Regions from separate parts of the Clostridium sp. JNZ X4-2 genome, predicted to be linked through region 1. Evidence: riboswitches for the same ligand, from Rfam matches in the RefSeq annotation. Region 1 holds a riboswitch; each other region holds the start of a gene.
What was found. Region 1 has a riboswitch for cobalamin ahead of ACYUJ6_RS13040 (DUF3870 domain-containing protein). Riboswitches for the same ligand answer to the same signal wherever they lie in the genome.
Positions count from the first base shown of each region.

Region 2: another riboswitch for cobalamin. It lies ahead of ACYUJ6_RS11730 (hypothetical protein); the one in region 1 lies ahead of ACYUJ6_RS13040 (DUF3870 domain-containing protein).
Region 3: another riboswitch for cobalamin. It lies ahead of tnpA (IS200/IS605 family transposase); the one in region 1 lies ahead of ACYUJ6_RS13040 (DUF3870 domain-containing protein).

Region 1 is NZ_CM142685.1:2,708,500-2,713,348, forward strand. It holds gene ACYUJ6_RS13035 (acetyl-CoA hydrolase/transferase family protein) at 1-741, opposite strand, end outside; gene ACYUJ6_RS13040 (DUF3870 domain-containing protein) at 1,044-1,364, opposite strand; cobalamin riboswitch at 1,481-1,658, opposite strand; gene clpB (ATP-dependent chaperone ClpB) at 1,661-4,255, opposite strand; gene ACYUJ6_RS13050 (transcriptional regulator) at 4,329-4,849, opposite strand, start outside.
Region 2 is NZ_CM142685.1:2,444,501-2,449,349, forward strand. It holds gene ACYUJ6_RS11720 (P1 family peptidase) at 1-532, opposite strand, end outside; gene ACYUJ6_RS11725 (ECF transporter S component) at 592-1,182, opposite strand; gene ACYUJ6_RS11730 (hypothetical protein) at 1,329-2,846, opposite strand; cobalamin riboswitch at 3,109-3,284, opposite strand; gene ACYUJ6_RS11735 (alpha/beta-type small acid-soluble spore protein) at 3,364-3,561, opposite strand; gene ACYUJ6_RS11740 (energy-coupling factor ABC transporter ATP-binding protein) at 3,739-4,572, opposite strand; gene cbiQ (cobalt ECF transporter T component CbiQ) at 4,587-4,849, opposite strand, start outside.
Region 3 is NZ_CM142685.1:3,185,185-3,190,033, forward strand. It holds gene ACYUJ6_RS15305 (cell wall-binding repeat-containing protein) at 1-19, opposite strand, end outside; gene ACYUJ6_RS15310 (leucine-rich repeat domain-containing protein) at 81-2,690, opposite strand; gene tnpA (IS200/IS605 family transposase) at 2,845-3,300, opposite strand; cobalamin riboswitch at 3,559-3,741, opposite strand; gene ACYUJ6_RS15320 (hypothetical protein) at 4,083-4,223, opposite strand; gene ACYUJ6_RS15325 (hypothetical protein) at 4,220-4,327, opposite strand; gene ACYUJ6_RS15330 (HIRAN domain-containing protein) at 4,579-4,849, opposite strand, start outside.

The DNA of each region.
Region 1 (4,849 bases):
ATTTTCAAGAAAGTCTATCAGATTTCCCGCCATTTTTCTGCTTACATCACTTATAGGTGCAACTTTTCTGATATTATCCTTTATATCACTGAAAACTATGCATTTTATCTTTTTAGGATCCGAAACTATGTAATCGGTACCTATTCTGTCTCCTGCATGAATTATAGGTATTGGCTGTCTAAAAGGCGGTTTTTCAGGAACGTACACATCATGTGTTCCTATGAGAGATACAGGCTGACTTTCATTTATTTCTACAATCACTATATCTGCATCTCTAACATAAGTAGGTGCATTACCCACTGATGTAGTCGGTATAATATATCCTTCTTCAGTTATACCCACAGCCTCGACTATTGCCACATCTATTTTTCCCATGAACCCATAGTCCACCATCTGTGGCGACATGCTGAGATGAGCATCTACATAATTAATTTCACCTGCATTAATGGCATTTCTAACGTCTTTATGTGTCTGATATGGAAATCTCTTGTTAATTGCCCCAACTCTAGCTAATTCTCCATCAAGTTCATCACCTACAGAGGCGCCTGTAAATAAATTTATTTTTATCTTAGCACCGTCTTTTATCTTTTTTGCCAGTGCCATTGGTACAGATTTTGGATATCCTGAAAATGTAAATCCGCTAGTTCCTACAGTCATTCCATCTTTTATAAGATCAGCTGCATCATTAGCTGTGCCTATATATTTCAAAAGGTCTTTGTTTTTTATTCTATCCGTAATCATGCTATCCCCTCTTCATTATAAATAATTGATCTTTTTTAAATTATTATTACCTTTTAAATTATTATTACCCTTAAGCTTAAATAAATGCCTTAACTTTTTAATTAATTTATACTATTAATACCAGAAACTCACATTCTCCTTTCTACTTTTTTCTTTCTTTTTTAACACATAGTTTAAAAATATACATTTAAAAAACGGCATCAGTGTACTCAGAAATACACTAATGCCGTGTTTTTTATTAATTCTTCATAAAGGGATCAACCTTTATGTTATAATAAAATGGCAATTTTATTAAATTGTTTTTAATTCTCTTTGTTCATTATTATTTTATACCTTTCATAACAGTTTATCAATACCGCTATAAAAGATTTTTTAGCCATTCCAAAGTAATTATCTTCTATATCCCCCACTATTTCTTTAACATTATTCAAATTCTTCCCTATTAATAAATTTTTTGCGTATTTCTTTGCAGTATCAGTCACAAAAGAACACTCAACATCCTGTATTTCACCGGAACATCTATTTATAATAATCCCTATAACAATTTCATTGTAAATTTCGGTTGCAGTTATTCCCTTCGGAAGCTTTGCATATCCAGTAATAAATATGTTATTTTTCTTCAAAATATACACCTCAAATCTACATATCATTTATAGAACCTAATGTATTAATAATTTTACATTAAATCGTAAATATAACTTACAAATTTAAAGTATGCAATTTTCCTTCCCTCCGAAAGAATCAACATAGATATTAGGCAGGCTTCCTGGCTCAGATTCATTTTACTCCTTGGCCTTCCCAGATATATAATCCAGTGGCATAATAAAGTTTCATCCTCCATACAGTAGCGGCGGGCTGCAGTCTTTATACTTTTCCTTTTACTTATTAAAATAACACCCATTTAAATATTCAATCTTACTTATATCTTGTCTATTTTAAATCTATCATCATAATCTACCCTTATATTACATCCTTCATAAATTTCACCCTTAATTATCTTCTTGGCAATAGACGTTTCCAGTACATTTTCCATATATCTTTTTAAAGGTCTAGCCCCATAAACCGGATCATATCCTTCTTCTGCTATGATTTCTTTAGCTTTGTCAGTTATTTCTATATAAATATTCTTATCTTTTAACCTGCTTTCTATATCTTTTAAGAATATATCTATTATAATTTTAATCTCTTCCGTATTTAACGGTTTAAACATTATGATATCATCCAGCCTGTTTAAAAATTCAGGTTTAAATTTCAACTTCATATCATTCATTACTTTATCTTTTATGTCTTTATCTATTCCCCTACTGCTCTTATTTTCCAGTAAATAACTGCTTCCTATATTGGAAGTCATAATTATAATACAATTCTTAAAATCTACCACTTTGCCTTGATTATCCGTAAGTCTTCCATCATCCAGTATCTGAAGGAAAATATTAAATACATCATTATGAGCTTTTTCTATCTCGTCAAATAATATTACACTATAAGGCTTTCTTCTAACTGCTTCCGTAAGCTGCCCTCCTTCTTCATAACCTACATATCCCGGAGGAGCTCCTATAAGCCTTGAAACAGAATACTTTTCCATATACTCCGACATATCTATTCTGATTATATTTTCCTCACTGTCAAACAAAGTTCTTGCAAGGGTTTTAGCCAGCTCGGTTTTACCTACACCTGTAGGTCCCAAAAATATGAATGATCCTATTGGTCTATTTGGATCCTTCATTCCTGCCCTTGCTCTTATTACAGCATCAGAAACTGCTTTCACAGCCTGCTTTTGTCCTACAACTCTTTTTGAAAGTTCATCTTCCAATTTAATAAGTTTCTGCCTTTCTCCCTCTACCAATCTTGATACAGGTATTCCCGTCCATTTAGATACTATCTGGGATATCTCCTTTTCTGTAACTTCTTCTTTCAGCATTGCACTTTCATTATTTTCTTTTATCAAATTTTCACCTGATGCTATTTCACTTTCCAGTTTAGGTATGACTCCATACTTCAATTCTGCAACTTTATTTAGATTGTATTCTCTTTCTGCTTTTTCAATTTGTCCCTTTGCTTCATCCAATTGCTTTTTTAAATTCCTGACTTCCGTTATATTGGACTTTTCCTTTTCATATTTGGCAGTTAGTTCATTGTCCTTATCTTTTAAATTATTCAGTTCTTTTTCTACTGTTTTAAGTCTTTCCACGGAAGCATTATCTTTTTCCTTTGATAATGCTTCTTTTTCAATTTTAAGCTGAAACAATTTTCTCCTGACATCATCCATTTCAGTTGGTACACTATCAATTTCAGTTCTTATCATGGCGCAGGCCTCATCGATTAAATCTATGGCCTTATCAGGTAAATATCTGTCTGTTATATATCTGCTTGAAAGTTTTGCTGCTGCAACTATAGCAGAATCATGAATTCTTATACCATGATATATTTCAAATTTCTCCTTAAGTCCCCTGAGTATTGAAATAGAATCTTCTACGCTGGGTTCATCTATTACAACTGGCTGAAACCTTCTTTCAAGAGCTTTGTCCTTCTCTATATATTTTCTGTATTCATCAAAGGTAGTAGCTCCTATACAGTGAAGTTCACCTCTTGCAAGCATTGGTTTTATCAAATTTCCTGCATCCATGGAACCTTCCGTTTTTCCGGCCCCAACTATAGTGTGAATTTCATCTATAAAAAGTATTATCCTGCCTTCACTTTTTTGTACTTCTTTTAAAACAGCCTTTAATCTTTCTTCAAACTCACCTCTAAATTTGGCTCCAGCAATCAGGGATCCCATATCAAGGGAAAATATTACCTTGTCTTTTAATCCATCTGGTATGTCACCTTTTATAATTCTCTCTGCCAATCCTTCCACTATAGCAGTTTTCCCCACTCCTGGCTCTCCTATTAACACAGGATTATTTTTAGTTCTTCTTGAAAGTATTCTGACCACTCTTCTAATCTCTTCGTCTCTGCCTATCACAGGATCTAATTTATGTTTTTTTGCCTCTTCAACCAGATTTCTTCCATACTTAACCAGTGCTTCGTAAGTTCCTTCCGGATCCTGGGTATCAACTCTCTGATTACCTCTTATCTGAGACAGTGCCTCTAAAAAACCGCTTTTCCTTATATTAAATTTTTCTAATATCTTATCCACATCACTGGAGTGCATTTCCATAATACTCAGCATTATATGCTCTACACTTATATAGGAATCTTTAAAATTTTTAGCTATACTTTCTGCTTTTACAAAAACATCTTCAAACCTTCTAGTAGCATAGAGAGAATTACTCTGTGCCCCTTCTCCCAGTACCTTAGGCATTTTATCCAGGACATTCTTAGTTTCCTTTACAAGTGATTTTACATCTACGGACATCTTTCCAAATATGTTTGGAATTAATCCATTTTCCTCAAACACCAGCGCTGAAAATAAATGAATCACATCTATCTGCTGATGACTGTATTTTACAGCTATGAGTTGTGCCTCATTTATTGACTGTTGTGCTTTTACTGTAAGTTTATTTATATCCATAATATAATATGTGGTGCAAAACTCGTATAAGTTTTAACACAGCTCCTCCCTCTCAATTTATTTTAATTTAGTATTATACATATGTACACTTTTTATCAGATAAGAATTTATACTTTTCCTTTAAATTAATGGCAAAGCTAAAATATTTAATTGATTCCGGGACATTCTTCATATTATAATACATTTTCCCCATTTCCATATACCTTTCATATATTTCGCTGCTTGTACCAAACTTAAGCAGGTTATCCAGAGAAAAGTTCATATACATTTCTCCCCTTATAAAATCTCTTTCTTTCAATAATATTAATGCCTTATAATAATAAGCCTTTTCTATAAAAATTATATTATTTAGATCTATTGCATAATCTAAAGTCATATCACATATAATATGAGCCCTTTTCATAACTTTGTTTTTCACCAGAGTGTCTGTGCTCATGAGCATAAAATTTGCCAGTTCCTTTATATTATCCTTAGGATATATATCCAATGACCTGTTTAAGTAATTTAATGCCCTCTCCTTCTTTTTGAAACCAAATAATATTTGAGCATAGTCAAACATTGCCTCAGCTTTACTTTTTAAATCATCTTTATAGA
Region 2 (4,849 bases), 260 kb from region 1:
CTCCCACTTTAAGCTCACCTGACTGAAGAGCAAAAGAACCAAGTCCTCCTTTCATTGCATACCTGCTTCCTAGTATTTTCCCAACAGTTGCTCCTGCTCCTGCTCCTATGTTGCCATTTTCACATAAATTCAACTTGGAATTTATACAAGCTTCATATCCCATGGACTTATCCGGTCTTATTTTATAATCACCTATGTTGAGATCAAACAAAACCGCCCCGCAAACTATAGGCACTTTTGTAACGGTTACATCAAAGCCAATATTTCTTTCTTCTAAGTACTGCATTACTCCGCCTGCTGCATCCAATCCAAAAGCACTTCCTCCTGCAAGAACTACTGCATGAATTCTATCCACTAAATTAACTGGATTTAATAGATCCGTTTCACGGGTACCTGGTGATCCTCCTCTCACATCTACTCCAGCAGCTGCCCCATTTTCACATATAACCACAGTACATCCTGTAGGACCTTTTAAATTCTGGGCATTTCCTATTCTTATTCCCTCTATACTATTAAATGAAATTTCCCTCATTTCTACCTCCTATATTATAAAACCCCAAGCTTGCAAAGGCTCAGGGTTAATTGCATAATTTATTTATGTCTCATCTTAGTAATGGCAGTGACAACAGATACCGCAATAATTATAGATAAGATCATTTCAGGCATGCCGTTTGTAAAGGCTACAACTAGTATTCCCTTTTTGGCTGCACTTAAACTTATATTTAGTGCCTTGGAATAAGGACCCAGGTATATAATATATATCATGCCCAGCACACCTACGGTGTTTATCAATGACCCTACGGCGGCAGCTATTCCTACAGATAAAACTTCCCTTTTCATTCTTATGAGCTTAAATACGTAATAACTTCCCACTCCTATAAGTATTCTCGGTAAAACAGATACCAGAGGGTTCATAAAAACAAAAGAAACAGGGGTAGGAGTAGTTATAGATTGAATCACACTAAATACACCAAAGATAAGTCCTACCATAGCACCCACAAGCGGCCCCTCTAAAACAGCCCCTATTATAACAGGTACGTGCATTATAGTGGCTTTCACCGGCGGAATAGGTATAAAACCCAATCCAGTTACACCAAGTACAATAGAAATTGCAGACAGCATGCCAATTATGGCAATCTGTCTAATACTAAGCTTTGACCATGTTTTTAATTGTCTTTCCATAAGTTTTCTCCGTTGTTATTCATTTTGATATAACACGGAACCTCCTTTATAAAATTTAGTTCAGTTTTTTAATAAATACTGACGATTTTATTTTACCACTTTTAATGGAAAGTTCAATAAAGCAGTTAAAAAACATAATCTTTTTTTCAATCTCTATGTATTGGAAATCCCTCTTTAAAATACTCTTCAGGATACAATAAATCTATTGTCTTTCTCCTGCTGCATTTTCCATCTTCCATAAATATATCAGGTATCCCGCTTAAATTTATCCTTATATTTTTTAATGGAAATATATCACATATGTTTTTTATGCACTCAGCCGCAGAATTATTTTTTGTTCCTTTTATATATTCCACTATCTTATGGCCCTTCAGCCAACCTGAACCTCTATACCCTTCATCATAGTTTACTACAGTACATTTCAGCTTATCTCTGTCATTTCCAGATATAGAAGACATGAAAAAGGTTTTAACCATAATATCATCCTGCGGCAAACTATATCCTGCAAAAATTATATGTTTTGCATTTTTCATAAGAAGTCCCATTTCAGTTTTCAATTCTTCTAAAGTTGGTACACTCTTTTCCCTTGAAAGGCTCTGTATTATAAGAGGCATATCATAAGGGTAAGTTATTTGTCCACAATAAGGACACTCTATGGCACCTCTTTTATATGTCTTTTCTTTTTCTGTTGTATACCTCCAGTTTTTTTGCAATGTTTTTAAAATAGATGGCCCAAAAACCTCTGTAGACAGTCTATCCCATCTTTTTGCAAAACTAATTATGGATTTGCCGCATTCAGGGCAGACCCTGGAACCAAACATACCATGGGGAAACAGTATTTTTCCTATCCTCATTATCCTAGAAGGGTAATTATAATCATTTATACTTTTACACTGGGGTTCATCCGTTACATACCATATGCCGGATTCATCCTCATTCAATTGGGCAGAAGATATCTGAGTTCCAAAATCATCATATAACTGCAATTTTAAGCCATCTTTTAGTCTGACAGGCCTTTCATTTTTCTCCTTATGGGCATTGAATAAGTTCCAGAGTATTATGGGATCCCAATTAAAAGATATTATGGCATAGGAATAAAGATAAAATCGTCTTGTATCCCTTCTATAACCTCTGTTTTCAAATGCCTGCGCCTCTTCTATCATAAGATCTACAAGTATTTTTGCAAATTGATAATAAGGTTCCATTTTTTCTCTGTCTGCATATCCCTGGGTACCTTGTATACTAAATCTCTCCAACTCTTCAATAATCAAAATGAGACATCTTTTGGCCGCCTGAACTCTTTCCACCCTTAAAAACTGTGTTTTCCCATGAGAAAAAGCATTAAATCCCATATTATTGTCAATAAGTTGATCAAGCATAGTAAAAAGTTCGTGCATGTTAAACTTGGCGTTGGTACTTATTATAGCCTCTAGAGCTTTTAAATCGTATATCTTAGACATCTTAGAGTCTTTAATTAAATCTTCCGTAATTAATTTTTCAAAAGCATCAGCCAGTTTTTTATCTTTTCCCTTCAAAAAGGAAAAATCCCTTTTACTTATTTTTAAAATAAGCTGCATCAACTCATTAGTTGCATGAAGCCCTAAGCTTTTAGTAGCACCGGCTCCCCAAAGTATAATCGTTTCAGGCCAATATTTTTCAGACATGATGTATCCTTCCTTTTAAGTTTATTCCAATCAATAGCTATTTTAAAATATTATAACCTAATATAGGCTCTTTAAAACACAAAAATGCACTTATTCATCCATAATAAGTGCATTATTAAAGGGATTAGATATGTTTAAGTTAACACCAAACACATATATATAAAAAGGGACTTCTTTTAGAAGTCCCTGATTATCATATTACAAAACTACACTATTAAAAATAGTATCAGCATTACAATTGATAAATCCTTCCCTCCGAAAGATTTCTATGCAAGTATAGGCAGGTTTCCTGACTATCGGCTCATCCTCTTTTTCCCTTCCCAGAAACACTCCAGTGGAAATTTAAAATTGTCACCTGATACAGTAGCGGGGGCTGTAATGGTATTTCACCATATTCCCTTTTAATTATAATATAAACCGTATACTTTATTATTTAATTATGAGTTAATTATATTCTTATTGTCTATATTAGTCAAGTAACTATTCATACTTTTTTCATTTATTTTAATTAATATGGTTACTTTAATCCCTGCTCATAAGCCTCTATCATCTTTTTTACCATCTGTCCCCCTATTGAGCCTGCTTCCCTTGATGTAATATCACCATTATATCCATCTTTTAGATTCACTCCTACTTCTCTAGCTGCTTCCATCTTAAATCTATTAAGACCTTCCTTTGCCTCTGGAACTAAAGTTCTATTTCCATTACCTGTCATGATGAATTCCTCCTTCACATTCTCATAGATTTTTTTATTGAAGTATTTTATTTAATTGTGTATCTAGAGTTTATGTAATTTAAAGTTTTATAAACTATTAAATTCATGACAGATATGAAAAAATCACTGAAATCTTATTAAAAAATTCCAGTGATTCTACTTTTATATCTTTTCATGTCAATTTCTATTTTGATTTTCTAAAACACTTTTGGCCTGACCAATGGTAAGAGGTAATGTATCTGCATTTATTGCTCCATCTCTATCCAGAATTTCAACCAAATGAGCTACTCTTGGAAGTCTTAAATCAATTTTTCGAATAAACTCTTTTTGATTAAACACTTCCTGAGTTGTGCCTCCCCTTACAATTTTTCCTTTATCCAAAAGATAAACCGTATCAGCTAAAAGAGGAACTGTATCCACATCATGGGTGGCAAAGATCAAAGTAATTCCAAGTTTTTTATTTATTATGTCAAGAAGTTTGATTAACTTATATACTCCCCTGGGATCAAGAGCTGCTGTGGGTTCATCCAGAACCATTACCTTAGGCTTCATGGCAAGGACACTTGCAAGTGCTATTCTTTTTTTTTGCCCTCCACTTAAATTATGGGGACTTTTATCATCATAACCTGTCATTCCAACCACCTTTAATGACCATGCTATTGTATCTTCCAATTCCTGCCCTCTCATACCCATGTTCAAAAGCCCATAGGCAATTTCCTGTCGAACTGTAGAATTAAAAAGCTGATCATCAGAGTCTTGAAATACCATGCCTACCATACGTCTTATTTCAACTAAATTTTTTTTGCATACCTGAAGTCCATTTATTGTAATAGTACCTGATTTAGGCTTTAAGATTCCATTAAACAGATGAAAAAGAGTGGATTTACCTGCACCATTGGGACCAAGTATTGCTACCTTTTCCCCGCTTTTTATTTTCATGTTAACATCTTTAAGTGCCAGGCTTCCATCACCATAAGCATAGCTGACTTTATCCACATCAATAAGTTCCATATATTATTCTCCTTTTAAATCAATATATTTGCAATAATTAAAGCTGCCAATAAAACTGCTCCTAATATTCCAAAGCGAAAATCCTTGGCTGGAATGGAGTATGTGAAAAACTTAGCTTGTTTACTCTCTTCGTTATATCCTCTTGAAAGCATGGCATTGTAAACCCTCACACTGCGATCCAAAGATTCTATTATGACATAAACTGCTATTTTTCCCGCATCTTCAGCACGGCGCATCCAACTGGAATTATCTCCCATACGGCTCAATTGGGCATGTC
Region 3 (4,849 bases), 480 kb from region 1:
TGCTTATAATCTTTTTCATATTGACCTCCCTGAATTCATTGTTAAGTCATAAAAATAAATTACTCTTAGTTAAAGTATTATTAAAAAGCTATATTACAATTTGGCAATGCATTTTTTAAATCCTGCTGGCCATCATCGTCTATTGTTATGCCATATAAAACAAGGCTTTTTAAATTTGTCAAGCCCTTTAATGTACTTAAATCAGTTATTCCAGAATTATAACTTAAATCCAGAGTCGTTAAATTTTTCAATCCGCTTAATGCACTTATATCGTTTATTTTATCGTACTTAACCTGGCTATTACCAGAATATTTACTCAAAAGAAGGGTCTGCAAATTAGTCAATTTACTTAAAGCGCTTATATTGTTTACTGGGTTACTGTCTAAATCAAGATACTGCAGATTTGTAAGATCACCTAAACTACTTACATCTTCTACATTATTTCTACTTAAATTAAGATACTGTAAATTTTTCAGTCCGCTCAGTACACTTATATCGCTTATAGTAGTATTTGTTGAACAAGTATCTTCTAGATTAAGCTTTTCCAGGTTAGTTAGATCTTTTAGCCCATTTATATCACCAATAGGATTGTCACTTAAATCCAACTCTTTTAAATTTGTCAAACTTTTTAATCCGTCTAAATTAGCAAATCCATCATATTTAGAATTCATATATAACTTAAGAGACTGCAAATGGCTCAATCCGCTCAATACACTCAAATCATCCACCGGAGTACTACTTAAATCGAGGTATTCCAGATGGGGCAGTTCATTCAGCTTGCTTATGGTATCCACATTTAATTTTCTATTACTTGTCAGATTGAGAGTTTCAAGTGAAGTCAGGTTTTCAATACCACCAAGGTCCAGTATATTCTTACCAGTGACATCCAGTTCAGTTATCTTGTCCACGTCACTTTTATACAAGGTGCCCTCGGGCTTTCCTATGGAATCCCTCACTGCTTCCTCCAAACCCCAGTCAGCAAAAGTTACTTCACTATCATTTTCACCTGTATCACCGCTCACAACAGGTACGGTTTTAACATCGGAGAGGGGTTCCATGTCATCCAGTCCGTCCCACACAAAGGCTTTCAATTCATAATTTCCCGTATCCGGCAACTTTATACTACCTGTCAGTGCAGTGGATCCTTTTGATTCAACATCCTGCTGTGCTGCTGTATAAGTCACAAAGGCATTGTTGTCCTTGTTGAACAGTGCAAGTATCAATGAAACGGGCTGCTCTTCATCAGAATTATTTACAGCATTTATGGTTACTTTGGCATCACTTCCCAGTTTAAAAGACGCATCTTCAGGCAAATCGGTGCTTATATCTACAAGGTTGGTTTGACTATTATCAGTAACTGTTACACTGCAAGCTGCGGTTTTATTTCCATCTTCCGTAGATGCTGTTATTGTGGCCGTACCTTCTGCCTCTGCAGTTATCTTTCCAGTTTGATCCACTGCAGCTATTTCAGGTTTATCACTTGTCCAAGTTACATTTTTATTAGTGGCATTTTCAGGAGCAACAACTGCTGTAAGCTGATCTGTACTCCCCTTTTCCACAGTTGTACTTGTCTTGTCAAGAGTTATTCCTGTCACATTTACAACAGACTCTGCAGCCCTGGTTACAACTATGTTATAGGTCTTTACAGTTCCATCCTCTGCTGTGACTTCAACCTTTATGTTGTTTTCCCCTACATTAAGGTTGGCCTGCTGACCGCTTACATCCTCTCCATTTACACTTACCTTTATCTGAGCTTTACTGTCTGCTGCAGCCGCTGTTATGTCAGTATTTGACACTTCATTGCCAACTGATGCCGTGTAGTATGTTACAGATGAATCAAAAGCTTGATTGAGAGTTACTCCTGAAAGACTCAGATTTGAAAGATCTGCATTGCTGCTCTGTGCAGTTGTAAAATTATATATGGAACCCTTTCCTTCTTTAAACAGCTTATATGCGGTTATCCCCCTAAAACCAACTTCTGTTGATGTAGGATCCAATGATGTATTATTTGTACCTCCAAATCCGCTGTTGTCATTTAAAGCAAAGCTCAATAGCGCATCCATAGGGTTATTGTCTCCCTTTATAAATCCGCTGTCTGTGGCAGGATCTATCCCCAGTGAACATAATGCTGTTATTACTGGGGCTGTTACACCTGTTCCTGAATCCGAGCTGTTATTAACAAGTCCAAACCCTCCATCCGAAGCCTGCCTTTCCTGTAAAAGGGCAATGGCGTTGTCAATGGCTTTTTTCACATCTGCATTTGTGTTATAATATGGTGCCAGTGCTGAAATCACCTCTGCTGTAACACTAGCTTGTGATATATTTGCCTGAGGAGTTGGGTATACGACGTTTCTGTTCCATCCGCCGTCAGATTTCTGCTCACTTAACAGAGTTTGAATCAATTTATCCTTGGTCCATTTTGCATCATCGGGAATGGTAAAGTCCCCTGCGCTTAAGAGTATAAGGGCATATGCACAATATTCTTCATTTCCTACTCCCGGAAGATTTTTTGACATGCCATCACTATTGTATATTTTTTCTATAAGATTAACTCCCCAAAAATTTGTAGGATCTTTACCGTCAGCGATCACTGCAGCAGCAATGGATTCACATTTTGCGACATCATCTACTACGGGGCTTTTGTTTGTATCCATTAAATAATCAGGATCATTTTTGATATTACTTTCCATGGACTTAAAATAATTTTCAGGTATTTCTTTACCTGCCCTGTTTAAGTCATAACCACCCCTAAAAGAGGTGGCTTGCTCAAGCCCTATAAGGGCGTAATACTTCCAGCGCCTAAATGACGCTGGCTTTTACCTTGTTCAAGCCTCAGTGGATTGATTACCTAACTGTACCCTTAAAAGGGTTTTCCAATTCTTTTATTGTAATCTTATCCATTATTTGATCATTTTTTTCTTGTTCTCGAATATACTTTGCTATTGTTGCTTCATTAAGTCCTACTGTACTCACATAATATCCTTCTGCCCAAAAATGTCTATTTCCAAATTTATATTTAAGATTTGAGTGCCTATCAAATATCATCATTGAACTTTTCCCTTTAAGATATCCCATAAAACTTGACACACTTGTTTTGGGAGGTATCGATACTAAAAGATGTATATGATCCGGCATCATATGTCCTTCTATAATTCTTATACCTTTCCATTTACACAAATCTTTTATTATTTCTTTTATATCTTCTCTCAATTTGTAGTATATTATCTTTCTTCGATATTTGGGCGTAAATACTATATGGTACTTGCATAACCACTTGCTATGTGCTAAACTTTCTGCCATAGAGTATTACCTTCTTTCTAATTATTTTGATGACTTGAACATTCATCATTATAACAAAAAAGGTAATACTTTTTTTGCTTAAGCATTTAATCACACCCGCATAGCGGGCGGTTTTTAGTTTCAGGTACTAAAGTACCTTCAACTTGTTAAAACATAAATAAAAAGGCCTTCTTTTGAAGGTCTTCACATATCATATTAATATATTTCACAATTTAAATGGAAATACATCTGATACCAGTCTTTCCTACCAAAAGAACTATATATACCGGCAAGCAGGTAGGTATACTGGCTTGGAATCATCTTACTCTCCATACCTTCCCAAAGGTTGTCCCTTCAGTGGTTTCACATGGATTTCATCTTCCTTACAGTAGTGGAGGCTGCAGTGGTTTCTAACCACTTTCCCTATTAATTCATTGAGAAGCCTGCTGCAAATATTATTTAATTTTCATTACCTTGATAATATATCATGTATAGGTATTTGTCAACATATTTGTTAAAACTTTATCTTAATGGAATTATATTATTTATATACAACTTTCTACATAACACGTCATTTTTTGTCTAAATATTCTTTTTATGGTTAATACATTATTCAATACCCCTTATTGATCTTTTACTTTAACTCTATACCTAACAATTAATTAAATAAACAATCTATCTGATAAAAAAAACTATTTGCAGCAAGCACATTTATTGCATGTAATTCCATATAATACCTGTACTGTTTGTGAAAAAAAATAATATCCCGAGCTTTATTTCCCAGGATATATTACAACAATTATCTACATAATATTCATCATAACTCTAATTAGACGTTTTCCTCCTGTAATTTCAGCTTCATCCTTATCTGAACCATCTCTTTTAGGCTCCAGCATTTCATTTACACGTTCCCTTAGACTGTCTCTCGCTTCTTCAACACTCAAACACTCATAGTCTTTTCACCATTAGTTCGCTCCTGCTCTGCCTGTAAAACCTTTGCTCTGAGTTGTAAAATTTGTTCTCTCCTCTCAAAAGCATCTATGCTCATCAAGACAACATCACCCTCATCATTTTTAGTTATATAAATTGGTTCTTTTTGTTTCATGAGCTAATGGTGATATTGCCAAATATTCATTTCTAAGTGCTGCCGATACTTTAATAATCATATTTTCTTCTCCCTTTATACCATTATTATGATAGAATTATATCATAATTTTTTTATACAATTAATGGATTAGCCAACACACATTTTGTGTTTATCTCACTCAAAAAAATTTTACTTAGTTTTTCAAGCTTGACCTATCGTATCATAGTGTTCAGTTTTTTCACCATTTTCTGTATTTCTTCTTCTTTTAAATCTTTTTCTATTTTATCAGGCAAAAGCACAAGGGCAATCACGCTTGAATGGGTAATAAAATAAACCTGTGCATAGGCATACTCCCCTATATGCTCATATAATCTTCCGGAACTTATGGTCCCCTTAAAAACAGTATTGGGGCTGTTGGCTACATAACCCACGGTGCCAATATAAGGAAGCTCAACTCGTATTGCCTCGCCGTCATATTCATTT